3 regions of the Faecalibacterium sp. DFI.5.82 genome follow, and region 3 is predicted to be linked to each of the others. Evidence: riboswitches for the same ligand, from Rfam matches in the RefSeq annotation. Region 3 holds a riboswitch; each other region holds the start of a gene.
The links. Region 3 has a riboswitch for cyclic di-GMP ahead of P0G09_RS03760 (CAP domain-containing protein). Riboswitches for the same ligand answer to the same signal wherever they lie in the genome.
Positions count from the first base shown of each region.

Region 1: linked by a shared signal. The riboswitch ahead of P0G09_RS06430 (leucine-rich repeat domain-containing protein) and the one ahead of P0G09_RS03760 (CAP domain-containing protein) in region 3 are both predicted to bind cyclic di-GMP.
Region 2: linked by a shared signal. The riboswitch ahead of P0G09_RS12285 (leucine-rich repeat protein) and the one ahead of P0G09_RS03760 (CAP domain-containing protein) in region 3 are both predicted to bind cyclic di-GMP.

Region 1 covers NZ_JARFIS010000003.1:154,053-164,358, forward strand. Annotated here, with positions in the region: gene P0G09_RS06410 (DUF6017 domain-containing protein) at 1-506, opposite strand, end outside; gene P0G09_RS06415 (DUF6462 family protein) at 639-863, opposite strand; gene lysS (lysine--tRNA ligase) at 1,157-2,668, opposite strand; gene greA (transcription elongation factor GreA) at 2,688-3,173, opposite strand; gene P0G09_RS06430 (leucine-rich repeat domain-containing protein) at 3,537-6,311, opposite strand; cyclic di-GMP riboswitch class I at 6,486-6,561, opposite strand; gene P0G09_RS06435 (MATE family efflux transporter) at 6,826-8,127, shown strand; gene P0G09_RS06440 (AraC family transcriptional regulator) at 8,175-9,020, opposite strand; gene ugpC (sn-glycerol-3-phosphate ABC transporter ATP-binding protein UgpC) at 9,148-10,263, shown strand.
Region 2 covers NZ_JARFIS010000010.1:87,524-97,829, forward strand. Annotated here, with positions in the region: gene malQ (4-alpha-glucanotransferase) at 31-1,572, opposite strand; gene P0G09_RS12270 (alanyl-tRNA editing protein) at 1,891-3,078, shown strand; gene trmB (tRNA (guanosine(46)-N7)-methyltransferase TrmB) at 3,248-4,000, shown strand; gene P0G09_RS12280 (putative ABC transporter permease) at 4,002-5,051, shown strand; cyclic di-GMP riboswitch class I at 5,291-5,367, shown strand; gene P0G09_RS12285 (leucine-rich repeat protein) at 5,568-7,997, shown strand; gene P0G09_RS12290 (sugar phosphate nucleotidyltransferase) at 8,426-9,346, opposite strand; gene P0G09_RS12295 (SDR family oxidoreductase) at 9,509-10,285, shown strand.
Region 3 covers NZ_JARFIS010000002.1:26,481-36,786, reverse strand. Annotated here, with positions in the region: gene moaA (GTP 3',8-cyclase MoaA) at 1-441, shown strand, start outside; gene P0G09_RS03795 (MOSC domain-containing protein) at 446-1,378, shown strand; gene modA (molybdate ABC transporter substrate-binding protein) at 1,467-2,354, shown strand; gene modB (molybdate ABC transporter permease subunit) at 2,375-3,049, shown strand; gene P0G09_RS03780 (ATP-binding cassette domain-containing protein) at 3,046-4,092, shown strand; gene bilQ (bilirubin utilization transcriptional regulator BilQ) at 4,224-4,640, shown strand; gene bilR (bilirubin reductase) at 4,642-5,769, shown strand; gene bilS (flavodoxin family protein BilS) at 5,797-6,300, shown strand; cyclic di-GMP riboswitch class I at 6,420-6,495, shown strand; cyclic di-GMP riboswitch class I at 6,621-6,696, shown strand; gene P0G09_RS03760 (CAP domain-containing protein) at 6,829-7,698, shown strand; gene P0G09_RS03755 (hypothetical protein) at 7,809-8,321, opposite strand; gene rnhA (ribonuclease HI) at 8,318-8,782, opposite strand; gene P0G09_RS03745 (ribonuclease J) at 9,186-10,306, shown strand, end outside.

The DNA of each region.
Region 1 (10,306 bases), on a different contig from region 3:
TGGGTCAGCCTGTCCGTTTCATCCGGGAGGAAAGGATGGTTCTTCTCTGTTTTATTCTTATCAGTCTTATTAGATTGCGATTTTGGCCGCACCTGAACTGTACTTTCGGCAGCACAAGAATTGCTGTTTGCACAATTCTGTATTTGCGCTTTTGGCAGTCCAGATGAAAAGTTCTTGACGTAGATCAAGCTGGGTCTGCCCAGCCCACGCCGTTTGCGTTCGATGAGGTCTGCCTGTTCTAGCTCCCGGAACAACTTGACCGCCTTGTGCTCGGCACAGCAGAGAGATTCCTGCACCTCCCGGACGGTGTAGATGATATACACACGCCCATGTTCATCCACCCAGCTATTCTTTGCAGACAGACTCATACGATCGAGCAGGATGCCGTACAGTGTCCGGGCATCCGTAGAGAGTTGCCGGAAACGGCTGTCCTGAAAGAGTGCTTTCGGTATGCGGAAGTAGGCGAACAGTTCACCTGACTGCCCATAGAAGTAGTCGAGCATCATTTGGTGTGGCCTCGGATTTTCAACTGTGAGTGTGTGATCATGTGCAAAACCTCCTTGTCTGATTTTTGCAAAAGAAAAAACGCACCTTCAATTTTGTGGAAACTGAAAGTGCGCTATGTAAAACTAATTCAATTATTCACGAAAGGATTCCAGATATTCGTCCAGCACTTCTACGTTCACCAGTGCAATGCGTTTCAACCGGACGACAGCGTGAGCATCCTGTGCGACTTGTCGGAAAGAGTTTTTGCCCATCGAGTAGAGGACTGCCCCTTCCTCGTAGCGAACGTATTTCTTTTTCTTTCCAGCCAGCAGTTTTTCCAGTTCAGGAACCTCAACCGAGTTTCGCTTATGTGCCATGGTATTCTTCTCCTTTGTCAAGGTTATGTGGTATACTTGCATTATCAGGATATAGAAAAAGGACACTCCACTTTCGGCTTTTGCCGATGGTGAAATGTCCTCTTGACTGTTTTCTCGTTTACAGTTTTCTGCTGGATGTGGAACTGGCGAAAATCCGTCACGCTCCGTTTGGGATTTTTGCCTTCTCCGACAAGCCCCTAAGAAATCCGTCTGAACATTCAGGTTTTTGGTACATTCAGGGTCGGATTTTCAGTTCGTGCGGACTGTCGGAGACACAAGGATTACCACGTAGCTTAGTTAGATTCCGGGCGCATCGTGGGGAACAGCAGAACATCGCGGATGGAGGCGCTGTCGGTGAGCAGCATGACCAGGCGGTCCACGCCGAAGCCCAGGCCGCCCGTGGGGGGCAGACCGTACTCCAGAGCGTTGACGTAGTCGTAATCCACCTGAGCCTTGCAGTCGGGCTCAATGGCCTTGCGCTCGGCGACCTGACGCTCAAAGCGGCCCTTCTGGTCGATGGGGTCGTTCAGCTCGCTGAAGGCGTTGCCGTACTCGGTGCAGTCGATAAAGTACTCAAAGCGCTCGGTAAAGGCGGGATCCTCCGGCTTGCGCTTGGCCAGCGGGCTGATCTCCACGGGGTAATCATAAATGAAGGTGGGCTGGATCAGCTTGTCCTCAACAAAGGCATCGAAGAACTCGGCCAGAATGGCACCCTTGGTGGGGACCTCGGGCAGCTCCACATGATGCTCCTTGGCAGAGGCAATGGCATCCTCGTCGGACTTCCAGTCGTTGAAGTCCACACCGGAATACTTCTTGACAGCCTCCACCATGGTCAGGCGCTCCCAGTGGCCCATATCGATCTGCTTGCCCTGATAGGGAATGACCATGCTGCCGCAGATCTTGAGGGCCAGGCGCTTGTACAGCTCCTCCACCAGATCCATCATGCCGTGGAAATCGGTAAAGGCCTGATACAGCTCGATGCTGGTGAACTCGGGGTTGTGCTTGGGGTCCATGCCTTCATTGCGGAAGATGCGGCCAACCTCGTACACGCGGTCCATGCCGCCCACGATCAGGCGCTTGAGGTACAGTTCGGTCTCAATGCGCAGCACCATATCCATGTTCAGGCTGTTGTGGTGGGTGTAGAAGGGGCGGGCGGAGGCACCGATCTCAAAGGGGGTCAGGATGGGGGTATCCACCTCCAGGAAGCCCTTCTCGTCCAGATAAGCGCGGATCTCCTTCAGGATCTGGCTGCGCTTGACGAAGGTATCCTTCACCTCGGGGTTGGCGATCAGGTCCACATAGCGCTGACGGTAACGCATCTCAGTATCGGTCAGGCCGTGGAACTTCTCGGGCAGGGGGCGCAGGCTCTTGGCCAGCAGGGTCAGCTCGGTGGCACGGACACTCAGCTCGCCGGTCTTGGTGCGGAACACCTCGCCCTTGACACCGATGATATCGCCCACGTCCAGCTTCTTGAAGGCGGCATAGGCCTCCTCGCCCAGCTCGTCGCGGCGGACATACAGCTGGATATCGCCCTTGTCATCGCGCAGGTGGGCAAAGCTTGCCTTGCCCATCACGCGCTTGGACATCATACGGCCAGCCAGCGCGACCTGCTTGCCGCTGTCGGTCTCGTTGGGCAGCTCCTTGAACTCTTCCTTCAGGTCGGCAGAGTATGCGTCCTGCGGGAACTTGGTCAGGGTGAAGGGGTCGTTTCCGGCAGCCTGCAGGTCGGCCAGCTTCTGGCGGCGCACCTGCACCTGCTCGCTCTCAGACAGGCCCTGAGCGGGGTTTCTCTTTTGCTCTTCCATGGTTTCCTCCCGTTCAGGCTCAGTTTGCGGCGTGGGTGATGGCCAGCACTTCGTACTCGACGGTCTGGCCGGAGGGCAGCAGGACCTCAGCCTTCTCGCCCACGGCCTTGCCCAGCAGAGCGTGGCCCACGGGGCTCTCGTCGCTGATCTTGCCGTTGATGGGGTCAGCCTCGGTGCGGCCAACGATATCGTACTCCTCGGCCTCATCATCGCCGATCATCTTGATGGAAACGTGGGTGCCAACAGCAACGCTGTCCACGCTCAGCTCGCTCTCGTCGATGATCACAGCGTTCTTGACCATCTGCTCCAGCTCGGTGATGCGGTTCTCCACCAGACCCTGGGTGTTCTTGGCTTCATCGTACTCGCTGTTCTCAGAAAGGTCGCCGTGGCTGCGGGCTTCCTTGATCTCCTCGGCCAGCTCCTTGCGGCGGACCGTCTTGAGGTATTCCAGTTCGTCCTGCATCGCCTTCAGGCCGGAAGCGGACATCTTGATTTCTTGTGCCATTTTGGATCTTCTCCTTGTCTATTGGATTGACGCAGCCGCAAAGCCGCGCACGAATGCTATTATGACTGTTCTATTATAATAGCAAGCCGGGAGCTTGTCAATAAAAACCACGGCGCTAGAGCGGAAAAAGCGGCGGTTTCGGCTCCCGCCCCTATGCAGAAGCGCCCCACCGGTTCCCCGGCAGGGCGCTTCCACAGGTTATTTGGGAATAGAGAATGGTTCGGTTGTGGGGGCAACCCCCCAGTCGCTTTCAGCGACAGCCCCCGCTAATAGGGGGGCCCTTGGCATGGCGGATAGTTTCACCTTTTTGCCAAGGCCGCCCCTATTAGGGGCGGTGGCATCCCGAAGGGATGACGGTGGGGTTTACTTTTCCTGTGCCTTATTCCACACGCGGATCACTTCAACACGGCTCACGGAATCGGTATCCACATAGGTCTCGCCGTTGTCCTTTGCGGCCTTGAGCAAATCGTTCTCCACAGCCCAGGCAATGGCCTTCTGGGTATCGGTGGCATCGGCGGGCAGAACTGCGGCGGGTGCGGGCTTACCGGCATGGTTCCACACCAGCAGGGCCAGCTCGGCACGGTTTGTGGGGATGGCAGTACCGGCGGGCAGAGCGGTTTTCAGGTACAGCTCCGTGCCCAGCTGGTAGCCCTGCCATGCCAGAATGGCGGTGCCAGCAGCGGCAGTGCCGACTACTGCGGCGGTGCCCAGAATGTTGGGCTCGTCCTCCTCAATGGAGGCATCCTTCGTCATGGCTTCGATGGTCACGCCACCGGCAGGCATCTGGAACTTCAGGGGGTTGTTCTTGACATCCACATCCAGCGTTTCATCGGTGGTAATAGTCCACTGGTCAAATGCAACGGCATCGCTCTGGCTGGTGTAGGTCACGGTCACGTCAGCCTTTTCGGGCACTTTGGCGATCAGCTCGCCCTTGTCGTTCTTCTCAGCCTTGATCTCTTCGTCACCATTCTTAATGGTAACATCAGCATTCTTAACGGTCAGGGTGTAGAGCTCGGTTGCAGGGGTCAGTTCGGCGGCCTTTTCGGCAACAACGACCTGAGTGCCATCAGCACAAATCTGGGCACCATTTGCGTCCTTCAGGGCAACGTTAAAATCAAACTTGCCGACTTTTTTGTAGGTCACATTCAGGGTTGCTTTGATATTACTGCTTCGGGAAGTCAGTTTCATCATCTGAGCCAGCTCCTGAACAGTGTATTCTTTCTCGGTCAGTTCCTTGCCGTCCAGCTCCACCTTCTCTACTTCGTCGCCGTAGGTCAGAGCAACTTTACCTTTGTGAATCTCTGCCCCATAGGTGCCCGGGTTAACGGTAATGTTCACATCAACCGGGGTATTGACCAGATAGGCGCTCTTGGAAGTGGTTGCAGTCATCGTTGCGGCAACGGGGATGACTTTCCACTTGGCGTAATAGGTTTTACCAGTTACGGGGGTAGTATCCTTGGTTTCAATCTGGCAATTAGCGTCCTCATACCATTTTGCGGTACATCCAGCCTTGGTTACACTGTCAAAACCGGTCTTATCCGTATTGACTGTACCGCCCTTAACAACCATAACGATACCGTGACGATTCGAAATGCCAGTGTCACTCCCCGGAATTGCACTTGCATCATTGACATAGATGACAGTAGAATCATTCATACCATCACCAAAGCAGCCAGCTGCATAGCTGGCAATCTTTTTGCAGCCGGTCAGGTCAACGGTTTTCAGGTTGGTGCATCCCGCAAGCGATGCTTCAAACGTTGCATCATCGCCAACCACTTTCAGATTTTCCATCTTCGGGAAAGTCTCAGCTTTTACATATTGCAGGTTTGCATCGCTCACAGTAACTTCTTTGAGTTGTTCACTAGGAGAGAACATATTTTTCCAAAGAGTTTCTGTCGTCATATCTGTCCGACTAGTATTCAATGTGCCAAGAATTTCCACGTTCTTCAAAGAGGTTACAGCCGGATAAGAACCTGTCGGTTGTTCTCGGAAGGGATTAGAATCATCGCTAGTAATTTTTGCGCCTTCTTCAATAATAAAGGTTTCAATGCCACATGCTGGGAAAGGAACATGATGCAATGCGGTTTCACCGTAGAAGGTCACTCTCTTCAAATTCTGACAATTTGCAAACGCCCATGCATCAACTTTTGTCACACTCTTCGGAATGTCAATTTTCTCAATAGCAGTCCCTGCGAATTCAGAATCTCCAATGATTGTAGGGTTGCTTCCCAAATCAATCACACTCAATTTCTCACAACCCCGCACAATTGCATAGGGAAGTTTTTCGGTCCTAACAATCATTTTTTTCAAACCAGAACCTTGAAGTGCATTAGAAGTCCCATCCGGAACCTGTGGGTTTTTTCTTAATCCAAACTCGATGTCATCTGTAACAGTAAAGCTTTCCAGATTCCGCATCATTGAAAAAGCATACGCACCAATATATTTCAGATTGCTCCAGTTATCAAAATCAACTGTAAACTGTGTTCCTCGAACTGCCGCACAGCCAACACCTTCAAAGCTCTTGGGAAGCCATTCAGTCAGTTCCTTGTCCTTGCCCAGTTCAGAGCAGAAATCGAACATACTTGTAGGCAAATATTTTCCTGTATATACATTCTGGTTTGAATCCACGTCAGTAGTTTCAGCCGCTTCAAATCCTTCTGCCCAGATTACTTCTTCCAATGCTTCATCATAGCGAAAGATGTAATCGCCCAAATGCTGAATGCTGGCAGGAATATTAGCTTTTTTCAAAGCCTTCATCCCACGGAATGCACTATTGCCAATCGCAGTAACGCCTTCCTCAATATGTACCTCTGTAATCTGGTTGAGATAGGGTTTCCATGGACGCAGATCATTGTCTGTGCCAACATCCGTATCAGCAATTCCCTCATAATCTGCCATTGGGCCATTGCCAAAAATAGTCAGAACCTTTGTAGATTCATCGTATTTCCACTGAACACTCTCTTCCTGATTCTCTGCACCACAATAACCAGAGGTTTCTGCTTCGCTTTCGGTGCTATTCTTGCCAGTAACAGTGGTTGTCTCCGCAGTATTGGTGCTCGTTCCCGCTGCAAACGCCGAAACCGCAGTAGCAGGCATCATGGAAACTGCCATGCTCACTGCCAAGGCGGCGCTGATCACACGTTTCAATCTCATAAAAATCCTCCTTTTATGAATTACTCCCAAAATATAACCATGCCCGCACAAAGCAAAAAGAGCGCCGCACCGGCCAAATGGCTGGTACAACGCTCTGCGTTTTGTACTTTGGGAATCTACCGCCCCTTGAGGTGATGCCCATGTGCGGTATGGTTGAGAAAGTGCAGCTGGCTGCCATATTACAGGCCCTGTAGCTTTGCGTCGCAGCCTTTCGACTGGTTTGCCGATTCTTCTGTTTTTATGTGGCATTTTACACAAAAATCATAAGACTTTTTTTTTTTTGGTCAATAACCCAAAATCATCTTTGGCAAGTTACACAAAATCGACAGTGTTTGTATAACATTTTCGGATAGCAGCATCGCCCCGGGGAGAAGTGTTCCGTTTGGGAAATGATGGCGTGTTTCCTCGCTTTTTCGTTGAAATATGCCAGGTTTTATGATATAGTAGTAGTCGTTTTTACGTTTCACTCCCCTACTCTCCCCGCGGAAAGGAAGCTCCCATGAACCTGACAAAGCAGTTCTTCAAGTATGTGTCGCAGAATATTTTCGGTCTGATCGGCACATCGTGCTATATTCTGGCCGACACCTATTTCATCGCCCAGGCGGCGGGCACCGACGGCGTGACCCTGCTGAACCTCTGCCTGCCCATGTACAACCTGATCTTTGCCTTCGGCTCGATGATCGGCCTGGGTGCTGCCACCCGGTACGCCATCCTGCAGGCGCAGGGCGAGGCACGGGCGCAGCGGTTTTTTTCCAACGCCATCCTCTGTGCCTGCCTGATTGCCATCCCGTTCATGCTGGCGGGCGCGTTCTGCCCGGGCACGCTTCTGCAGCTCATGGGCGGCGATGCGGGCATTGTGGCGCTGGGCCTGAACTACACCCGCATCTTCCTGCTGTTCACGCCCTTCTTCATGTGCAACTACATCTTCTCGGCCTTCGTCCGCAACGACGGCGACCCGTCCCTTGCCATGGTGGCCACCCTGAGCGGAAGCCTGTTCAATGTGGTGTTCGATTACATCTTCATCTTCCCCATGGGGCTGGGCCTGCCCGGCGCGGCGTTGGCAACCGCTATCTCGCCGGTGCTCAGCATCGCCATCTGCAGCCGCCACCTTTTTCAAAAGAGCAACACGCTCACCTTTGTCCGGCAGGCCCCCTCGGCCCGGCTGCTGGTGCAGAGCTGCCAGCTGGGCATCTCCGGCTTTGTCGGGGAGCTCTCCTCTGCCGTGACCACCACCGTGTTCAACTTCCTGCTGCTCCGGCTGGCGGGCAACGTGGGCGTGGCCGCTTACGGCGTGGTGGCAAACTTTGCGCTGGTGGCAACAGCCATCTTCAACGGCGTGGCCCAGGGTGCCCAGCCGCTGATCAGCCAGTGCTACGGCAAAAATGAGATGGCCGGGGCAAAAAAGCTGCTTCTGCTGGGCTGCGGCACTGCGCTGGCGCTGGCGGCGGTGTTGTACGGTGCTGTGTTTGGCTTTACCGACACCTTTGTTGCCCTCTTCAACAGCGAGAGCTCTGCACTGATGGCCGAATACGCCCACAGCGGTATGCGCATCTACTTCCTGGGCTACTTCTTTGCAGGCTGCAATATTGTTGCGGCGGGCTATCTGGGTGCGGTCAACCGCCCCACCGAGGCCACCATCACCTCGGTCAGCCGGGGCGTGGCCGCCATCGTCACTTGCTCGCTGATCCTGAGCGCCCTGTTCGGCATGAACGGCGTGTGGTCGGCCTTCCCCGCCGCCGAGGCCATCACGCTGGCCCTGACGGTGTTCCTGCTCAAGCGCCCGCAGTCTGTGTGCGGCTGAGCACCTCCACGGAAAAGAGCCGGGTGCTGCCCCGGCTCCTGAACATTTTAAATATACAGTGCCTGCTCCCGCTGGCTTTCCGCCGGGCTGAGGGGCCGTGCTGTCTGACCGGCCAAGGCCCGCCACTGTGCGGGGGATTGGCCGGTCTCTTTTTTGAACACCCGGCACAGGTAGTTGGCCCCTGAGAAGCCGCACAGGCTGGCAATGACATCCAGCGTGTATTCCCGGTGCAGGAGCAGCCGCATGGCAGCTTCCACCCGCACAGTGGTCAGGTAGCGCCCCGGGGGCACCCCCACGGCGGCGGTAAAGGTGCGGACAAGATGGCTCTTGGAGACCCCCAGCCGCTCACTGAGCTCCTCCACGCCGTACAGGCCAGCGTAGTTCTGGCGGATATCCTCAATGGCTGCCTCCACCAGCGGCGGCAGGGGCGGGGCGGCGCTATCGGCCCCCGCAAGCTCACAGAGCAGGGCAAAGGCCAGCTGGCTGGCAGCCCGGCTGCGGGGCGTGTCGGCCTCGGCAGCAAGGCGGCCCAGCAGCTCTGCGGCGGCGGGGCAGGTCTCGCCCCGGGCCAGGAACGGCAGCTCCGTCAGCCCGGCAAGGAACTGCACCGCCGCCTGCCCGGTCAGCTGGATGCAGAGCAGGTGGCTCTCCCCTTCCGGGGTCAGGGTCAACGGGGCGCGGCTCAGCACCAGATGGCCCGCCGCCGCGCTCTGGGGCGGCAGGATCAGTGCGCTGCCCGCCGGGGAGGGCGAGGCATCGGTCAGGCTGGCAGTGCATCTGCCGCTGGAGACCAGGCAGACCCACAGCCCCTCGCCGGTCAGGGTCAGGGGTTCTTTGGGCTGGATATCCCGCACCACGCCAAGGGCTGCGGTGCTTGTCCAATCATAAAGCAATATCTGACACCTCAAATCAATAAAATGCTATTTTATATCACAAAGTTATCTGTTATTATAATACCAACGAGAGCGTGCACCGTCAAGGTGCCGTAACATAGAAAAATTTTAATGGAGGCAATGACCTATGGCTTCGATTAGCTGCCAGCACATCTACAAGATCTATCCGGGCGCTACTGCTCCTTCTGTTACCGACTTCAACCTGGAGATCCAGGATAAGGAGTTCATCATCTTCGTCGGCCCCTCTGGCTGCGGCAAGTCCACCACCCTGCGCATGATCGCCGGTCTGGAGGAGATCTCCAAGGGCGAAATGTACATCGGCGGCCGCCTGATCAACGACGTTCCTCCCAAGGATCGTGATATCGCCATGGTGTTCCAGAGCTACGCTCTGTACCCCCACATGACCGTTTACAAGAACATCGCTTTCGGTCTGGAGCTGCGCAAGACCCCGAAGGACGAGATCGACCGCCGCGTTCACGAGGCTGCCAAGATCCTGGAGATCGAGCACCTGCTGGACCGCAAGCCCAAGGCTCTGTCCGGCGGCCAGCGTCAGCGTGTTGCTCTGGGCCGTGCAATGGTTCGTAACCCGGCAGTCTTCCTGCTGGACGAGCCCCTGTCCAACCTGGATGCAAAGCTGCGTACCAGCATGCGCACCGAGATCATCAAGCTGCACAAGAAGCTGGCTACCACCTTCATCTACGTTACCCATGACCAGACCGAGGCTATGACCATGGGCGACCGCATCGTTGTTATGAAGGACGGCATCATCCAGCAGGTCGATACCCCGCAGAACCTGTACGACATGCCCTGCAACATGTTCGTTGCCGGCTTCATCGGCAGCCCCCAGATGAACTTCCTGGACGGCACCGTGACCAAGAACGGCGATCAGTACGCCATTGACCTGGGCGGCGACACCATCCCCCTGCCCAAGGAAAAGACCGCTGACGGCAAGCTGGATTCCTACGTTGGCAAGAAGGTCAAGATGGGCATCCGTCCTGAGGATATCGACGACGAGCCCGAGTTTATGGCAAAGCACCCCGACTGCCACCTGGAGGCTCAGGTCGATGTGTCCGAAATGATGGGCGCTGAGATCTACCTGTACCTGGAGTACAAGGGCAACAAGATGACCGCCCGTGTCGCTCCCACCTCCAAGGCACGCAACGGAGACACCGTCCGCGTTGCATTTGATCCGCACAAGGTCCACGTCTTTGATGTCGAGACCGAGCAGACCATCCTGAACTAAGTTCTCCAGGGATCATCTTTTGATCCTCCTAATAAGCAAAAGC
Region 2 (10,306 bases), on a different contig from region 3:
TGCTAAACACACTCCGGATTTCCGGCCCGGTTATGTACGGCAGTACACGGCGCACTCCGCCAGAATGCGCTTGGCCAGCGCGGCAGTGTCGAACCCATCGGCGGCGCGCCAGCTCCAGTTTCCGCCCAGCTTGCCGGGGCTGTTCAGGTGGGCTTCCTCGCCCAGGCCCAGCCAGTCGGCCATGGGGATGATGGCACGGTCGGCCACAGAGCCCAGCGCAGCCCGGAGCAGCGCGGTGCGGGCCGCCTCTGTTTTGACAGCGGCCACCTCCTTTGCGGTGGGCTGACAGCCGGTCAGATGCAGGTAGGCGGCGGCCACAGCCTTCTCCTTGGCCGATGCGCTCTCGTCCCACCAGGCGGTCAGCGTCGTGTTGTCATGGGTGCCGGGGTAGACCACGCTGTTCTTGACGTGGTTGTGGGGCAGGTACTCGCTGTCCCCGCCGCCGAACGCGAACTGCAGCACCTTCATGCCCGGGAAGGTGCTGTCTGCCAGCAGCTCCCGCACACTGGGGAAGAGCTCACCCAGATCCTCGGCGATGATGGGCAGCTTGCCCAGCGCAGCTTCCAGCGCGTTGAACAGCTCCATCCGGGGGCCGGTCTCCCACTTGCCGGTCTTGGCGGTAGTGCTGTCCGCCGGGATGGCCCAGTAGGTGTCAAAACCACGGAAGTGGTCGATGCGGAGCAGGTCATAGATGCCCAGGGCATGGCGGACACGCTGGATCCACCAGGCATATCCGGTCTGCTTATGGTAGGGCCAGTTGTACAGCGGGTTGCCCCAGAGCTGGCCTTCTGCCGAGAAGTAATCCGGCGGGCAGCCTGCCACCCGGGCAAAGCCGCCGTCTGCATCCAGCTCAAACAGCGGGCCGCCCACCCAGGCATCCACGGAATCTGCCGAGACATAGATGGGGATATCGCCCAGGATCTGCACGTTGTTGGCGTTGGCATAGGCTTTCAGCTTCTTCCACTGGATGCTGAACTCGTACTGCAGAAACTTCCAGAAGCCGATCTCTTCCTCGTTCTCTGCCTTAAAAGCTTCCAGCGCCTGCGGCTCCCGCTTGCGGTACTCCCGGGGCCACTGGGTCCAGCTCTTCATGCCGTTGGCGGTCTTGAGGGCCATGTAGAGGGCATAATCCTCCAGCCAGCCCTCATTTTCCAGCGTGAAGGCATAGTACGCATCCGGATAATAATGGGCACAGCCGTGCTGGCCTGCACACTGCCTGCGCCAGGCGGCATAGGCGGCACGCAGGATCTTGTAGCGGCTGGTGTACAGGGTGCCGTAATCCACGTTCAGCGGGTCCTTGCCCCAAGGCTCGGCCTTGAGCTGGGCGGCTGTCAGCAGCCCCTCGGCTTTCAGAGCATCCAGATCAATGAAATAGGGGTTGCCCGCAAAGGCAGAGCAGCTCTGGTAGGGGCTGTCCCCATAGCCCGTGGGGCTCAGGGGCAGAATCTGCCAGATCTTCTGGCCTGCCGCCGCAAGGAAATCCACAAATTTTTCTGCCTTTTTGCCAAAGCAGCCGATCCCGTAGGGGCCGGGCAGGCTGGACACCGGCATCAGAATACCACTTTCACGCATTGTAAATCCTTCCTCGTCTCAAACTTTTTGCTGGGGCTTGTCTGTTTTCTATCATAACATAACCGCAGACTATTTTCCACAGGCAAAAAACGTGGTATACTTGGTTTTAGACCATGAGCGAGCGTGTATCCGGGCAGGCTGGCCTTCGTACAACCTCTCCGTCATTGCTCCGCAATGCCACCTCTCCTAGTAGGAGAGGCCTTGGCAGTAATTGCAAAGTTTCCGTTTTTGCCAAGGGCTCCCCTACTAGGGGAGCTGCCGAGCGTCAGCGAAGGCTGAGGGGTTGGACAAAGACGGAACCTTTCCTTTGGAGGTTCTATGCAACGCACTGAGAAATATTTTGAGCAAAATGCCTACCGCCGGGAGGCGGTGGGGCATATTTTAGCCGCAGAGCCGGACAGCCGGACCGGCGGCGGACGCATCGCGCTGGACGGCACGGTGTTTTACCCCGAGGGCGGCGGCCAGCCTGCCGACCGGGGCACCCTGACCCTTGCCGACGGCACGGTGCTGACCGTCACCGATGTCCACGAGCAGGCGGGTGTCATCTGGCACATGGTCACTTTCCTGCCCGCCGGGGCGGTGCCCGGGGCCGAAGCGGCACAGGCCATCGACTGGGCGTGGCGTTTTGACAAGATGCAGCAGCACACCGGCGAGCACATCCTCTCCGGCATCCTGCACAGCATGTTCGGGGCCGAGAACGTGGGCTTCCACATCGGCTCCGATGCCGTGCGGATGGACACGAACATCCCCATCTCCGCCGAGGGGCTGAAAGCGGCCGAAACTGCCGCCAACCGCATCATCTGGGAAAATGTGCCGGTGAACATCACCTACCCCACCCGGGAGGAGCTGGCCGCCCTGACCTACCGCTCCAAAAAGGAGATCGAAGGGCAGGTGCGGATCGTGACCATCCCCGGGGCGGATGTCTGTGCCTGCTGCGGCACCCACACCGCCTTTACCGGTGCGGTGGGCCAGATCAAGATCCTGGCCGCTGAAAACTATAAGGGCGGCGTGCGCCTGAGCATCGTCTGCGGCGGGCGCGCGCTGGAAGCCGCGCAGGCCATGCGGGAGCGGCAGGCAGAGATCGGTGCCCTGCTCAGCGCCAAGGCCAGCGAGACGGCCAACGCCGTGCATCGGGTGTATGACGAGTACACCGCCCTGAAATTCACCCACTTCGGGCTGTGCAGCCAGCTCTTTGACGCGCTGGCCGCGCAGGTAACGCCCGGTGCGGATGCCATCCGCATCGTGCCGGGGCTGGACCCGGACGGCCTGCACCGGCTGGCTAACCGCCTGACCGAAGCCACCACCGGCCTGTGCGCGGCCCTGACCCCCAACGAAAAGGGCACCGGCTACTGCCTTGCCCAGGCGGGCGGCGATGTCCGCGCCCTGACCAAAGCCCTGAACGCCGCCCTCAATGGCCGCGGCGGCGGCAAACCCGGCATCTGTCAGGGAAGCTGCGCCGCAGAGCCGGAGGAAGTAAAAGAATTTTTGAAAAGTACGAAATTGTAAGCATCCTCACCCTCTCAGGCGCTGACGCGCCAGCTCCCCCAAAGGGGGAGCCCTTGGCAAAACCGGTAAGTTTTCCGCACTGCCAAGGCCTCTCCCTTTGGGAGAGGTGGATTTGCGAAGCAAAGACGGAGAGGGTGAGCCACTTAAAATTCAAGGAGAACAACAAACTATGAGAATGCGTTTCAAACCCTACGCCCACGATGAGCTGATGGCCGCCGATTTCCACGTCCACGAGCCCCTGATCTGGGGCGGCAAGTGGCACGCACAGTATGCCCGCCCGGAGCAGCCCTTTGTGCTGGAGCTGGGCTGCGGCAAGGGCGGCTTTATCTCCCAGCTGGCCTGCGCCCACCCGGAAAACAACTATCTGGGCATCGACATCACCGACAAGGTGCTGATCCTTGCCAAGCGCAAGATCGAGGCCGCTTACACCGAGGCAGGCCGCCCCATCGACAACGTGAAGATCATGAGCACCGACATCGAGCGCATCAAGGGTGTGCTCACCGCCCAGGATACCGTCAGCCGCATCTATATCAACTTCTGCAACCCGTGGAGCAAGAACGCTTCCTCCAACAAGCACCGGCTCACCTATCCCCGCCAGCTCATCCAGTACCGCGAATTCCTGAAGGACGGCGGCGAGATCTACTTCAAGACCGATGACGACGACCTGTTCCGCGACAGCCTGGAGTACTTCCCCGCTTCCGGCTACGAGATCACCTGGAAGACCTTTGACCTGCACGAGAACGAGCCGGAGTGGAACATCCGCACCGAGCACGAGGGGATGTTCACCGAGATGGGCATCAAGATCAAGGCCCTGATCGCCAGAAAGCTGCCCGGCGATGCCGCCGTGACCTGGATCGAGCCCAAGGTCCTGAAAAAGAGGAAGGCTGCGGAGGAAGCCGCTGCCGCCGCAAAGGAGGAGTAAGATGTCCTTTTTTGTCAACACCATGGTCTGCGGCTTTTCGCTGTATCAGATCCTGGCGTTTTTCCTGATCTACTCCTGCCTGGGCTGGTGTTTGGAGGTCATCTATGCCGCCGTTTCCACCGGCCAGCTGGTGAACCGCGGCTTTCTGAACGGCCCGGTCTGCCCCATCTACGGCTTTGGCATGATCATTGTGCTGTTCACCCTTTCGCCGCTGGCAGACAACCTGCTGCTGCTCTATCTCGGCGGCGTGATCCTGCCCAGCGTGCTGGAGCTGGTGGGCGGCTGGGCGCTCTACAAGCTCTACCACACCCGGTGGTGGGATTACAGCGACTTCCCCTTCAACATCGGCGGATATATCTGCCTGGAATTCTCCCTTTTGTGGGGCGTGGGCACCGTTGTGGTGATGAAGGCCGTTCACCCCGTGATCGCGGGTTTTGTGGAGATGGTCCCCCAGATGGTGGGCTTTGTCCTCATGTGCATCCTGTACGCCTGCTACGCCGCCGACGTGGTGGTGACCGCCTTTGCGGCCTCTGACCTGGCCCGTGAGCTGGATGCCCTGGAAAAGGTGGCCGACAGTATGCACGCCGTGTCCGATGCCATGACCGAGCTGCTGGGCACCACCGCCATGGACGTGGACCAGAAGATGGACGAGAGCCGCCTGCAGCTCAAGCTGGCGGCTGCCGAGGCCCGGGACAATGCCGCCAAACTGAGCCCCCGGGATGCCGCTGCCGCCCTGCGCGCCAAGGCCGACGAGGCCATGGAGGCCGCCCGCAAGTCCTCGCAGGAGGCCCGGCTCAATGCCTCTGAGGCCGCCACTGCCGTCAAGCTGGCCGCCAAGGGCACCGCAGAGCGCACGGCAGAGCTGCTCCGTCTGGAACAGCTGGCCGAGGAGCTGCAGGCCCGCAGCGAGGAGATGCGCGCCCGCACCCGGAGCTCCAAGTACTTTGGCAAGGGCCGTATGCTCCGCGCTTACCCCAAGCTGCGCCACGGCGAAAAGCACCGCTCTCTGGACGAGCTGCGGGAGCGTCTGAAGTACGAGCGCAGGCACTGACCCTGACCGTTGCAGCAACCCCAAATGCCCCTGACCGGCTTCTTTCGGTCAGGGGCATTTTTCTTGCACTGCGCCCTCCATAAAGTCAGGCAGATCTTGTGCTGCCGCAGGATTTTATTCTCATTCTGTTTTCCACATTATACGTTCCTTTTTTGTACACTCTTCCAAATCTTTTTCGTCATATTGACAAAAAAAAAAAAGAGTATCTTATCCTGTGCAATATGCTATTCCGCTAAAAACTGAAGAATCGGCAAGCCAGTCGAAAGGCTGCGACGCAAAGCTACAAGGGCCTGTAATATGGCAGCCAGCCGCACGTTATTCTCTCCGGGTAAGGTAATACGAAACCTTGCACCTCCTTGTGAAGATGCGTCGGCTTCCCTTCAGGAGAGCGAGCGCGCAGCGGGTCTACAAGGGTTCAGAGCGTCGTACCAGCCGTTTGGCCGGTGCGGCGCTCTTTTGTTTTGGCTGAAATAGAGAGAGTTTTTTGGGAAAATCATGGAAAAGGAGTAAAGAATTATGAAACCCAAGCGTTTGATCAGCTTATTGGTTGCGGTCTGCATGATGATCACCATGCTGCCCCTGTCGGCAGTCACGGCATTTGCAGCAGACACGGCAACTGAACAAGAAGCCATCGTTGACGGTTACAAGTATAAGTATAAGGTAAATGGCGGTAATGCAACCATCACAAAATTTCTTGGCCCTGTGAAACCAACAAACTACGACTACGACATCGACATACCCGAAACGTTGGACGACAAATACACTGTAACCGCCATCGGCAATTATGCCTTTTATTCAGACCATCAGCTGGGGGAGGTCACCATTCCACAAAGCGTCACTTCCATCGGCGATCATGCCTTTGCAGGTTGCCGCAACTTGAACTCTCTTACCATCAATGACGCTGCCACATCAATAGGAAACCGGGCCTTTACGGAATGCCCTCTTACAACAACGCTTTCATTAGGTAAAAAAATTACGACGATCGACGATCGTGCCTTTTATGATTGCCGTGGTCTGACGAGCGTCACCATTCCACCAAGCGTTACTTCCATCGGTGATCATGCCTTTGGTGAATGCATTCATCTTAAAACGCTTTCGTTCGGTGAGAATTCGTTCGGTGAGAATATTGAGACGAATATTACGACGATCGGCAATTATGCCTTTTTTCATTGCAATGATCTGGAGAGTGTCACCATTCCACAAAGCGTCACTTCCATCGGCAGAGAAGCTTTTAGATTTTGCAACAACATGAAATCTCTTGCCATCAATGGCGCCATCGAATCGATGGGGACAGGCGCCTTTGCTGGGTGCATTTCTCTTGAAAAGATTTCGTTAGGTGAGAATATTAAGACGATCGGCTATTCTGCCTTTGATTCTTGCACTTCCATTAATCTGACGAACGTCACCATCCCGGAAAATGTAACAACCATTAGACCTGGTACCTTTCGCTATTGCACCCATCTGGAATACATTACGCTCCCTGCTGGATTGACTTCTTTCCAAGACAGTCTGAAAGGTTGTCCGGCTGGGAACCCCAATGGTGCCATCTACTACAAAAACTACAAGGCCAAGGCAGATGCTCTGCTTGCAGACAATGATAACAATCCTAAAATTGATGCCAATGATAAACTGAGAAAACGCAATTTTCTTTACCTCTGCAAGGTGACCTTTGATGCCAAGGGCGGCGAACTGAACGACGACGCTGTGGTGCCGGTTTATAAGACCGAAAAAATCACTGATACCAAGGCAAACGATCTGACTGCCATCCATGATCCCACCCGTGCGGGTTACAAGTTCACCGGCTGGTACACCGAAGATGGCAACCTCTTTAATGTGAAAGATACCGCAATTATGGAGGACATCACCCTCCATGCCGGTTGGGAGTTCGACCCCAATGCTCCGGGCTGCCACCCGCTGACCGTGACCGGCGGCACTGTTACTGTGAAATACGACGGCAGCGATGTGACCAGCAAGCTGAACAGCAACACTGACGCAGCCACCGGCCAAAAGACCTACGATGTACCGGACAACGCAGAAGTGACCGTGACGCTGGACAAGGACCGGACCCCTGCGGGCATGGTGTTTGACGGTTGGTCTACCGGCGAGTTCTCCCTGCCGCAGGATCAGAACTACAAGGCAGAAAGCATCACTTTCCCCATGAGCAGTGGTGTGGATATTGCCGCACAGTACCGTGATGCCGCCGCTGACCACACCCACGATACCGCAGTCTTCCACCCGCTGACCGTGACCGGCGGCATTGTTACCGTGAAAAACGGTGACAAGGATGTGACCGATACCTTGACTGTTACTACTGACGAGACCACCGGCAAAAAGACCTACTCTGTACCGGACGGCGCAACAGTGACCGTGACGCTGGACAAGACCCTGATCCCTGAGGGCATGGTGTTTGACATCTGGTCTACCGGCAAGTTCTCCCTGCCGCTGGGTCAGGATTACAAGGCTGAGAGCATCACCTTTACCATGAACACCATGAGCAGTGATGTGGATATTGCCGCACAGTACCGCGATGCCACCATTGAAGATGATGGGCCCAATGTGCTGGGCACTGCCGCGATCATTGGTACTGCCGCTGTGGGCGGTGCAGTGCTGGGCTATCAGGCCTATTCTCTGGGCGCTGAATTTGCAGGCAAGCTGATGGCTCTGCCCTACTTCCCCAGCAACCGCAGCGCCCTTGCCATGATGCTGTGGGAGGATGCAGGCAAGCCCATGCCCGAATCCGAACTGCTCTACCCCGATGTAGAGCAGGAAGAGCAGGATATGGACCTGCAGCACGCCGCCCGCTGGGCCATGGAAAACGAGCTTATCCCTGACCTGAACGATGAGGGCACGGCTCCGGAAGAGATGAAGTTCTTCCCGGCCAATCCCGTAAGCAAGCTTGATGTGCTGAATGCATGGCAGAAGGCACAGGAGCTCAAGAACAACTAACGCCATCCCCGAATATTCCCAAATATACGTAGAAGCGCCTCATCCTTCACCGGATGGGGCGCTTCTGCGTTGTAATGAGTCGAATTTTCTGTTATACTGTACCTGTCGGCCTTCCGACCCATTTGATGTGGGAAGGAGGTGGTAACCATGGAAATGGTAGTCTCATTTATACTGTCCGTCGCAGCGGGTGTGGTCAGCTACTACATCTGCAAGTGGCTTGAGGAACAGTTCAAGGCCGGTAAGCACTAACCCTTAGCAAGCAGGAAGCCCCCTTGGTATTCGCAGTACCGAGGGGGCTTCTTGTTGCTTTGGTGGAACCATGGAATGGTTCCGTAGTCTCATCTACAACTTTAGTATATGCACTCCTGCGCAAAAAGTCAAGAGGGCCGCCACAGATTTTGTTTCGCATCTGCGCCTGTTTCAGCTTATCACGCCCACAGATCCTCGGGGTACAGGCCCTCCTGGGTTTTCTGGGCGATGGCGGCCACCACGGTGGGCTTATCCTCGCGGTAGGTCACGCCGTACCACTTATCGGTGCTCTTGAGCACGGTGACTGCCGCCTTGCCCTCATCGATGAGCTCGCTGGCCACAGTGGGCAGGAAATACTCGCATTTGAGGGGGTTCTTGGGCAGATTCTCACGCAGCCAGCCTGCAAAGCGGTGGTCGGCCTCGTCCAGGAAGCTCTTGCCGAAGCCCCACAGGTTCATGCTGACAGGTGCTTCCACCGGCAGGTCATCCGTGCCCTCACCGGTGAGGGAGGTGCAGCGGATGCCGCCCTCACAGGTCTCGATGCCGGTGCGCTCGGTCACGCTGTGCAGGGTGCCGTCCGGGTTCACCACGCAGACACCGCGGGAGACGGTGCCGTTCTCAGAGACGGTATTTTTGAGCAGGTAGCTCACCATGCAGTAATCGTAAACTGCGCCGTCCTGATGGGTGGACAGATACTCATAGATGACCTTGAAGGCCTCGGGGCCGTAGTAATCGTCCGCGTTGATGACAGCGAAGGGACCATCGATGAGGTCTTTTGCGGCCAGCACGGCGTGGCAGGTGCCCCAGGGCTTGACACGGCCCTCGGGGATGGTGAAGCCTGCGGGCAGCTCGTCCAGCTGCTGGAAAGCGTATTTCACGTTCATGCCCTGAGAGACGCGGTCACCGATGGCGGCTTTGAAGGCCTCCTCGATCTCGTGCTTGATGACAAAGATCACGGTCTCAAAGCCTGCGCGGTGGGCATCGTACAGGGAGTACTCCACAATGGGCTGGCCCTTGGGGCCCACCGGGTCGATCTGCTTCATGCCGCCGTAACGGCTGCCCATGCCGGCAGCCATGACCACCAATACCGGTTTGTTCATTTTTCTTTCCTCCTGCGTCAGTGCGCTGTTCTTTGAGTCTATTATACTCCAAATTTTCCCGGGCAACAAGGGACAGCTTTTCCTTGAATTTTTGCATGGATTCTCACCCGCTGCCGTGATAGAATAGAGGCAATGGAGTTTCCGCAGAAAAGGAGAATGCTTATGTCAACCAAAACTGTCTGGATCACCGGCGCGTCCTCCGGCATCGGGCGGGAGTTTGCCCGCCGCTATGCCCGGCTGGGCTTCCGGCTCATTCTGACCGCCCGCCGCCGCGACCGGCTGGAGACCCTTGCCGCTGAGCTCCGGGCGAAACACGGCACCCTCTGCCGCATCGTACCCGCCGACCTTGCGCAGGATGCGCAGGTCACCGCCCTGTGCGAAGCACTGGCAGACGAACGCATCGACCTGTTCATCAACAACGCGGGCTTTGGTGCCTGCGGTGCCTTTTCCGAGACGGATGAGGGCAAGGAGCTTTCCATGCTGCGGGTAAACGTGCTGGCCATGCACCGGCTGTTCAAGTTCACTCTGCGCAAGATGGAAGCCCAGGGCTTTGGCACCATCCTGAACGTGGCATCCTCGGCGGGCCTGCTGCCGGGCGGGCCCTATATGGCGGGCTACTATGCCTCCAAGGCATACGTTGTCAGCCTGACCCGCGGCGTGGCTGAGGAGCTGCGGGAGCAGCACAGCCCGGTCTACGTCTGTGCCCTCTGCCCCGGCCCCGTGGACACCGAGTTCAACGACCGTGCCGACGTGGTGTTCGCCCTCAAGGGCATCACCCCGGAGCTCTGCGTGGAGGAAGCCATGCGCGGGATGCTCCGCCGCAAGACCATCATCGTGCCCAGCACCCTGATGCGCCTTGCCACCACGGCCCAGAAGCTCGTTCCCACGCCCCTGCTCATGCCCATTCTGGCCCACCAGCAGAAGAAAAAGCTGGGCTGATGGCCACCTACATCAAGACCC
Region 3 (10,306 bases):
GTGCGGTTCATCGAGATGATGCCCATCGGCTACGGGGCGGCCATGCCCTGTATCTCCGGCCCGGAGCTGCTGGCCCGCTTCCGCAGGCGCTGGCCGGAGCTGGCTCCGCTGCCCGGGGCAGCATGTGCCGCGCTGGGCGATGGCCCGGCGGTCTATTACACCGTGCCGGGCTGGAAAGGGGACATCGGCTTCATTGCCGCTGTCCACGGCAAGTTCTGCGCCTCCTGCAACCGGGTGCGGCTGACCAGTCAGGGCTTTCTGCGCCCCTGCCTTGCCAGTGAGGCCGGATGTGACCTGAAAGCCCTGCTGCGCAGTGGCGCGTCTGACGAAGAGCTGCTGACTGCCATCCGTACCACCATCTGGGAAAAGCCCCAGGAACATCATTTTGAATTGAAACAGGACATCCCCGCGACCCGGGGTATGTACCGAATTGGAGGATAAATCTATGGGAAAACTTCTGGCGATCTGCACCAGCCCCCAGCGGGGCACGGTCAAGACCGAAGTGGAAAGCGCACGCCTGACCCCGGAATGGGGCATTGAGACCGATGCCCACGGCGGGAACTGGCACCGTCAGGTCAGCCTGCTGAGTGCCGAAAAGATCGAGAACTTCCGCAAGAAGATCTGGGTGGACTACGGTGCCTTTGGCGAGAATCTGGTGGTGGAGGGCTACGATTTCCGCAATCTGCCCGTGACCAGCCGTTTTGCCATCGGGGACGTGGTGCTGGAAATGACCCAGATCGGCAAAGAGTGCCACAACGACTGCGTCATCAAGCAGAAGACCGGTGAGTGCATCATGCCCCGGGAGGGCGTGTTTGCCCGGGTGCTGCAGGGCGGCGAGATCCACGTGGGGGACGAGGTGACCCTGCTGCCCCCGCCGGAAAACCCGCCCCTGCGCGCTGCCGTCATCACCCTTTCCGACAAGGGCAGCCGGGGTGAGCGTGAGGACAAGAGCGGCCCCCTGATCGTGGAGATGCTCACCGCTGCAGGCTATCAGGTGGAGGAGACCATGATCCTGCCCGATGAGGCAAAGGCCCTGAAAGCACAGCTCATCCGGCTGGCCGATGGCCGTCAGGTCAACCTGATCCTGACCACCGGCGGCACCGGCTTTGCCCCCCGGGATATCACCCCGGAAGCCACCTATGCCGTAGCGGACCGCAACGCCCCCGGCATTGCTGAGGCCATGCGTTATCACAGCCTGAGCATCACCCCGCGCGGGATGCTCAGCCGTGCCGCCAGCGTGCTGCGGGGCAAGACCCTCATCGTCAACCTGCCCGGCAGCCCCAAGGCCGTGAAAGAGAATCTGGAGTACATCCTGCCCAGCCTGGAGCACGGGGTGCGCATTGCCGCCGGGCTGGACGGCGAGTGCGCCCGCAAATAAGCCTGTTTCACCGCCGCGACGCTGCTTTTGGTGCCGGGCGTAAAAATAAAAGTACAACAAAAGCATACCCACTGTAAGGAGCAAGACTATGAAAACTATGATCTCCCGCCGCAGCTTCCTGTGTGCTGCCGGCATCGCATCCGCATCTGCTGTTCTGACCGCCTGCGGCGGCTCCTCCAGCAGCACTGCATCTTCCACCGCATCCTCCGCTGCCGCCTCCTCTGAGGCTGCCTCCGGCGAGAGCGTGGAGCTGATCGTTTTTGCTGCCGCCTCCTTGACCGAGACCCTGAACGCCATTGCCGAGACCTACTCCGCAGAGAACCCCGGCGTGACCTTCAGCTTCAACTTTGACTCTTCCGGAACCCTCAAGACCCAGATCCAGGAGGGCGCGGACTGCGATCTGTTCATCTCCGCCGGTCAGAAGCAGATGAACCAGCTGGACAGCACCGCTTCCGCTGAGGTGAACACCGAGGGCCTGGACTTTGTGGATGCCGAAAGCCGTGTGGATCTGCTGGAGAACAAGGTCGTGCTCTGTGTGCCTGAGGGCAGCAACAAGGGGATTGACAGCTTCGACAGCCTGGCTGAGCACCTGAAGGCAGAGGATATCCTGTTCTGCATGGGCAACAGTGATGTGCCCGTGGGTCAGTACACCCAGAAGATCCTGGCTTACTACGATCTGGATGAGGCAGCTCTGGCTGCTGCCGGTGTCATCACCTATGGTTCCAACGTCAAGGAAGTCACCACCCAGGTCAGCGAGGCCAGCGTGGATGCCGGTGTCGTTTACTGCACCGATGCGTACAGCGCCGGTCTGACCCCCGTGGACGAGGCTACCAAGGAAATGTGCGGTCAGGTCATCTACCCCGCCGCTGTGATGAAGAACGCCCTCCATACCGAGGCTGCCAAGGAGTTCCTGGCTTACCTGCGCACCGACAAGGCTGCATCCGTGTTCGAGAGCGTCGGCTTCACCGCACTGTAAGCATCCGCTGGGGGGATGGTATGGACTGGTATCCCTTATGGAACAGCCTGCGCATTGCGCTGATCAGCTGCGCGGCAGTGTTCTTTTTAGGCATCTTTGCGGCCTACTACATTGCAAAGCTCCCGCGCGTGCTCAAGGGCGTGCTGGATGTGGTGCTCACCCTGCCCATGGTGCTGCCGCCCACGGTCGTGGGATATTTCCTGCTGCTGCTGTTCGGCGCAAAAAGACCGCTGGGCATCTTTTTCATGGAACATTTCGGCGTGAAGCTGGTGATGAACTGGTACAGCGCCATCTTTGCTTCCATCGTGGTGGCCTTTCCGCTGATGTACCGCACGGCCCGCGGTGCCTTTGAGAGTTTTGACGAAACGCTGGCCTGGTCGGCACAGACGCTGGGACTTTCCAACACCTGGATCTTCTGGCGGGTGCGGATGCCCTGCTGCCGTCAGGGCATTCTGGCCGGTACGGTGCTGGCCTTTGCCCGTGCGCTGGGCGAATATGGTGCCACCAGCATGATCGCAGGCTACACGCCGGGCAAAACGGCCACCATTGCAACCACGGTCTACCAGCTCTGGCGCACCAACGATGAAGCCGGGGCCATGCAGTGGGTGCTGGTGGATATCGTTATCTCGGCGGTGGTGCTGCTGGCAGTCAACCTGCTGGAACGCAGGCAGAAGCAGGGAGGAAAGCGCGCATGAGCCTGGAAGTAAATGTGACCAAGCGGTTTGATGGCTTTACCCTTCACGCTGCGTTCACGGCGGGGGATACCGCCACCGCCCTTCTGGGCGCGTCTGGCTGCGGCAAAAGCATGACCCTGCGCTGCATTGCAGGCATCGTCCGGCCGGACGAGGGACGCATTGTGCTGGATGGCCGGGTGCTGTTCGACAGCGCTCAGGGCATCGACCTGCCGCCCCAGCAGCGCAATGTGGGTCTGCTGTTCCAGAACTACGCCCTGTTCCCCAACATGACCGTGGAACAGAATATCCTCAGCGCACTGAAAAAGGAAAAGGACCCTGCCGCCCGCAGGGCCGCCTGTGCCGAGGCATTGCGGGCCATGCGGCTGGAAGAACTGGCCAAGCGCCTACCCGGTGCGCTTTCGGGCGGGCAGCAGCAGCGTGCCGCCCTGGCCCGCATCCTGGCGGCCAAACCCCGCATCCTGATGCTGGACGAGCCGTTCAGTGCGCTGGACAGCTATCTGCGTGAGGAGGTAGAGGGGGAAGTGGGCAGCCTGCTGGCCGGGTTTGCGGGCACGGCCCTGCTGGTGACCCACAACCGGGACGAGGCCTACCGCCTGTGCAGGGAGATGATCGTGATGGACAGCGGCGAGGTGCTCCGGGCAGGCACGACCAAGGAGGTCTTTGCCGACCCCCGCACCCGTGCCGCCGCCCGCCTGACCGGCTGCAAGAACATTCTGCCCTGCACCCGGGTGGGGGAGCATACCGTTCATCTGGCGGGCTGGGAACAGCCGCTGACCGTGGCTCTGCCGGTGCCCGAGGGCTGCCGTGCCGTGGGCATCCGCGCCCATGATTTTGCGCCCTGCGCTCCCGGCACCCCCAACAGCCTGCCGGTGCAGGCTGTCTCCACCAGTGAGAATCCCTTTGACTGGAATATGATCTTCACCCTGCCCGGCGGTGAGGCCCGCCTGTGGTGGAAGGTGTCCAAGGAGACATTGGCGGCCCCGCCGCCAAAAGCACCCGCCTGCCTTGCTGCCGCCCCGGAAAATATCATGCCGCTGGTCTGAGGCAAAAAATCGTTTTCTCCCTGCTCCCGAAACAGAAATACGGAGCAGGGAGAATTTTTTTGAAAAAAGTACTTGACTTTATCAAGTAATGTGATTATACTAGACCTTGTCAAGTAAAGGAGATGCAAAGAGTGATCCAATCGACCATATCCTTCTACGTGATGGAGTTTTACAAGCAGTTCGCAGCCTACACCACCCAGCAGCTGCAGGAGTTCGGCCTGAGCTTTGGCATGATGTATTTTGTGATCTACGTGGGCAAACATCCCGGCTGCACCCCGGCTGAGATGACCAAAAAACTGCACCTGGACTGGGGCCACTGCCAGCGCAGCGTGATCAAGCTGGTGGAAGATGGCTTTATGACCCGGGAAAAGCAGGGCCGCAGTTATCATTTGGGGCTGACCCCGGCGGGTGAGAGAGCATTCCGGACCTGCCACCAGGTATTTTTCGATTGGGATGCGCAAAATTTGAGCGGGCTGACCGAAGAGGAACAGCACCAGCTCCTGAGCCTGCTGCAAAAGGCAGCACGGACGAGGAAAGAGAGTGTGTAACATGTACGACACCATCCTGAGCCCCATTGATTACGGTGGATTGCAGCTGAAGAACCGCATCATCTTTGCCCCCACCACCTTCGGCCTTTCGGACGAGGAATATCTGGCAGAGATGGAGCGGCTGGCCAAGGGCGGCTGCGCCATGATCATCATCGGCGACGTGCCGGTGGCCAAGAGCCGGTTTGAGAAGTCCCTGTTTGACAAAAAGGGCTTTGCTTTCTATCAGCAGATCTGCGAGACTGCCCACAAATACGACTGCAAGGTCTGCGCCCAGCTCCACCAGACCGATACCGACATGATGTCCATCATCAAGTGCATCCCGGGGATGCTGATGAAAAAGATCACCCCCGACCAGCTGCGGGAGCGGATGAACGATGCCGTGGGCCCCTACATCACCAAGATGTCCCAGAAAAAGATCCATCAGATCATCGCGGGCTTTGGCAAGGCCGCTGTGCTGGCAAAGCAGGCGGGCTTTGACATGGTGCAGGTGCACGGCGACCGGATGTGTGGCAGCTTCTCTTCCGCCATCTTCAACCACCGCACCGATGAATACGGCGGCAGTGCCGAGCGCCGCGCCCGCTTTGCCGTGGAAGCTGTCAAGGCAGTGCACGCCGCTGTGCCCGGCATGGCCATTGACTACAAGCTGGCTGTCCGGCAGGAGAACCCCCATTACGGCAACGCCGGTGTGGTGGAGGAGGAACTGGCCGTGTTCGTGCCCCTGCTGGTGCAGGCAGGCGTGACCAGCTTCCATGTGACACTGGCCAACCACTCTGCGCTGGAAAACACCATCCCGCCGGCCAGCCACCCCGAGTTCAAGGAGACCGGCTGCTTCCTCAAGTTCTGCGATGAGGTGCGCCGGTATACCAGTGTGCCGCTCTGCGGTGTGGGCGGCCTGAACGACCCCGATTTTGTGGAGCAGCAGCTTGCCAGCGGCCGCATCCAGTGCGCGGCAATGTGCCGCCAGCTGCTGGCTGACCCCAACTGGGTCAACAAACTGCAGAGCGGCAATGCGGCAAAGATCCACCGCTGTGTCCGCTGCAACAAAAAGTGCCTGGGCGGCCTGATTGCCCATCAGGGCACCCGCTGTGTCTATGATGCCCTGAACGCAAAAGAACAGGGCAGCATCTGATATCAAACATAATAAAGGAGAATGACCATGAGCTACGCCATCGTTTTCAGCAGCAAGACCGGCAACACCCGCCTGCTGGCCGACACCCTTCGCGCAAGCTTGCCCCAGAATGAGTGCACCTACTTCGGAGCACCGGCTCCGGAAGCACTGGAGGCTGAGACCCTTTACATCGGCTTCTGGACGGACAAGGGCCATGCCGATGACACCCTCACCGCCTTTTTGCAGACCCTGAAGGGGAAGCGGGTCTTTTTGTTCGGCACCGCAGGCTTTGGCGGCAGTGCGGAATATTTCGAGCAGATCCTGGCGGCGGTGCAGAAATCGCTGGATGAGAGCAACACGGTCATTGGAACCTATATGTGCCAGGGCAAGATGCCCATGACTGTGCGCCAGCAGTACGAAAAGATGCTGCAGCAGCCCAACCATGCACCCAACCTCGAGATGCTGATCGAGAACTTTGATAAGGCACTGGCTCACCCGGATGCCGCAGACCTCGACCAGCTGCGCAAAAAGGCGGCAGAGGTGCAGGCATAACGGAAGAACTCTTCAAAAAAGAAGATTTTTTGAGAAAGCTGCTCCAAAACAGTTGACAGGTTCTGTCCGATGTGGTAGGATAGCGTCGAGGAAATGGAAACGGCTCCTCAAGGTGAATTGAATATTCTCGGCAAAGCAGTCGAAAGGCTGTGACGCAAAGCTACAGGGCCTGTAAAATGGCAGCCAGCTGCTTCTCAAGGAAATCTTTCTTTGGGCGACCTGCTTAGATTTTCTAGGTGTTGTTTTGCTGAGTGTATTGCAGAACAACACCTTTTTTCGTTCTCAAATTTCTTCCCAAAAGAAGAAAGGCACGCAAAACTGAATATCCTCGGCAAAGCAGTCGAAAGGCTGTGACGCAAAGCTATAGGGCCTGTAAAATGGCAGCCAGTTGCTTCTCATCACCTGAGGGTCTCCACAGCGGAGATTGGGTGTTGAGTGACCTTCATCTGAAGCATCAGGTGTCGATTGCCGAGTATACCAGCAATCGACACCTTTTTTCATGGGGCAACACAAAAGAGGTTCAACACCATGCGTAACGCTTCGATGAAAGTCCTGAAGAATCTGGTCTGCTGCGCCGCATTCATCTGCCTGATGCTTGTTCTGGCAATGCCCGCACACGCAGCTTCCAAGGCCGATGAGCTGCTGCAGCTCGTCAACGCAGAGCGTGCACAGGCTGGTGTGGCTCCTCTGAGCATGGGCAGCAGCGCACTGAATGCTGCCGCACAGGCCCGTGCAAAAGAACTTACCGTCAATTACTCCTACAACCGCCCCAATGGCAGCCGCGAGTTCACCATCCTGCCGGAGTACGGTGTGGACGATGTTTCTGTGGGAGAGAACTACTGGGCAGCTGCTGAGAATGCTTCGGATGTGGTCGCCGCCTGGAATCGCTACGATTTCTTCAAGGAGCGGATGCTGGACAAGGATGCCACCTCCGTTGGCATTGGCTACTACGAGGGCGGCGAGTACGGCAATTACTGGGTGATGATCTTCACCTACGCCCGCGGCACCAGTGAGAACGGTTTCGCACAGGAAGTGCTGGCGCTGGTCAACGCTGAGCGTGCAAAGGAAAATCTGGCACCTCTGGCCATGGGCGATGCCAAGCTGCAGGCCGCTGCCGATGAGCGCGCAAAGGAAGTGGCAAAGGTCGCTTCCCACACCCGCCCCGATGGCACCAACTGCTTCACCGTGCTGAAGGAGTACGGTGTGTCTGATACCGCCACCGGCGAGAATGCCGCCTGGGGCGAGACCACGCCCGAAAAGGTCGTTGCAGACTGGATGGCTTCGGAAGGCCACCGTGTCAATATCATGGACCCCGCCGCCAAGTATATGTGCCTTGGCTACAACTACGATGCCAATTCTCAGTGGGGCCACAACTGGATCCAGATCTTCGCAAAGTAAGCGGAGGACTTCCATTGAGCGTTGTACGATGAAATAAAACAGAGCAAAAAGAGATGCACCCCGCCTTCCTGATTCAGGTTCAGGGAGCGGGGTGCATCTCTTTTGTTTTTTTATTCTGCTGCCATCTCAGCCACATCCTCGGGGCTGAAATCGCCCAAGGGCAGGATGAGCCGGCCCAGCGTTTCCTGCGGCAGGGCGGCAAGCCGGGCACTCTCGTCCGCAATTTCGGCAGGGCAGAGGACGTGCACGCCGTCCGCACCGGTCTCTACCCGGGCGCGGTGGCCGGTGGCAATGTACTGGATGCCCAGCCGGTCAGCCGCCGCCAGCAGGGCGGGGAAGCGCAGGTCGGCCGGGGCAGCGGTCTCCTCAGCCAGCTGGCTGGCCAGTTCGCTGGCATTCAGGGTGATGCACTCGATGCCCAGAGCCTTGGCGGCTTCCTTGGCGGCATCCACAACGGGATCATCGGTGCACAGACGCACCACAGCGCCCATCACCGCAAAGCCCTGCTGCTGTAAAATGCGGACAGCTGCTTTGCAGCCCGTGCCGCCGCACAGGCCCACCAGCACCTTGTCCTGCTGTTCATAGGTGTCGAACCCGCTGCCGGGCAGAAATGTATCGCTCATCGTCCCTGTCTCCCTCCGTGTGCCTGACTTTGTGCCACGGCCAGCTGGTCGCAGCGTTCGTTTTCCGGGTGGCCTGCGTGGCCCTTGACCCAGACATAAGTGATCTTGTGCCGGGCTTCCTGCTCCAATGCCTGTTCCCACAGGTCGGGGTTCAGGGCAGGGGAGCCGTCGGACTTTTTCCAGCCCCGGCGCTTCCAGCCCCTGGCCCAGCCCTTTTCCAGCCCGTTGATGACGTACTGGCTGTCAGAGCACAGCCGCACCTCACAGGGCTCCTTAAGCTGGCGCAGGGCCTCGATAAAGGCGGTCAGCTCCATCCGGTTGTTGGTGGTGGAAGCATCGCCGCCGCTGAGCTCTTTTTCGTAGACCTTGCCGTTGAAGCGGTAGCGCAGCACTGCACCCCAGCCGCCCGGGCCGGGGTTGCCGCTGCACGCGCCATCGGTGTAAACTTCGACTTGTTTCATCTGTTTCTCCCGGAACTTGAATTTTTGGATACCTCTATTTAGAGCTATTTTTCCGGTTCTGTCAAGAGGAAAACGTATCATCCCCGGCTTTTCCGGCAAAGCTTTGAATTGACAAAGTGGACAAGAAATACTATACTGTTTGTAACAAAATGCGTATAGGGGCGCACCGATGCGGTGTGTCCGGCCGGAACGGGGCAGTGCCGCGGTCGCATCGAACAGATGGACTGACAGGGCAGAAATTACTCCGTTCTGGCCATCCCAGTGCCGAAAACGGGCATGGAAGCGAAAAATTCTATACGATGGTTTCGATGGGAGCGGCGGTGCGTTTGCTGCTCCTTCACAGCAGACAGGCCGCTCGCAAAGGGGTGTGCCTGCGTTTTGTAATTGATTTTGGAGGTACCGCATGGCACAGGTCAAAGAACAGAACCCGGCTCAGGCTCAGAACAATCCGAACAGAAACAGTGAATCCGGCGGGGAAAAGCGTACCCGCACCCGCCGCCCTTATTATAACCGGCGGCCCCGCCGTACTCAGCAGCCCAAGGAGGCCGCTGTGCCCATCCACATCTACCCGCTGGGCGGTCTGGGCGAAGTGGGCAAGAACATGACCGTGTATGAGTGCAACGGGGATATGATCATTGTGGACTGCGGCCTTGTATTCCCGGACAGTGAGATGTACGGCGTGGACATGGTCATCCCCGACTTTACCTTTGTGGTGCAGAATAAGGACAAGATCAAGGGCCTGCTCATCACCCACGGCCACGAAGACCACATCGGCAGCATTCCCTACCTGCTGCAGAAGTTTGATCTGCCCATCTACGGCACCCGGCTGACCTGCGGCCTCATCCGGAACAAGCTGGAGGAGTTTGGCCTAGCAGGCAAGACCAAGTTTGTGGAGATCACCCCCAAGCAGAAGATCAAGCTGGGCTGCTTTACCGTGGAGCCCATCCATGTCAACCACTCCATCCCCGATTCCGTGGCCTTTGCCATTGACAGCCCCGCCGGAACGATCATCCAGACCGGCGACTTCAAGATCGATTACACCCCGCTGGCCTGCGGCGTGACCGACCTGACCACCCTTTCGGAGTATGGTCAGAAGGGTGTGCTGGCTCTGCTGAGCGATTCCACCAACGCCGAGCGCCCGGGCTTTACCGCCACGGAGCAGAAGGTGGCCGCCGGTGTCCGCAACCTGTTTGCCCGTGCCCGGAACAAGCGCATCATCATTGCGACCTTTGCGTCCAATATCTACCGCGTCCAGCAGATCATTGATCTGGCCGTGGAGGATGGCCGCAAGGTGGCGTTCAGCGGCCGCAGCATGGTCAATAACACTGCCATGGCGCAGGAGCTGGGTTATATGCACATCCCCGAGGGTACCCTTATCAGTGTGGATGAGTTGAACCAGTACCCGCCGGAGCAGGTGGTGCTGATCACCACCGGCAGCCAGGGCGAGCCCCTGAGTGCCCTTTCCCGCATGGCCTCCTGCAGCCACCGTCAGGTGCGGGTGGGCCCCGGCGACTTCATCATCAT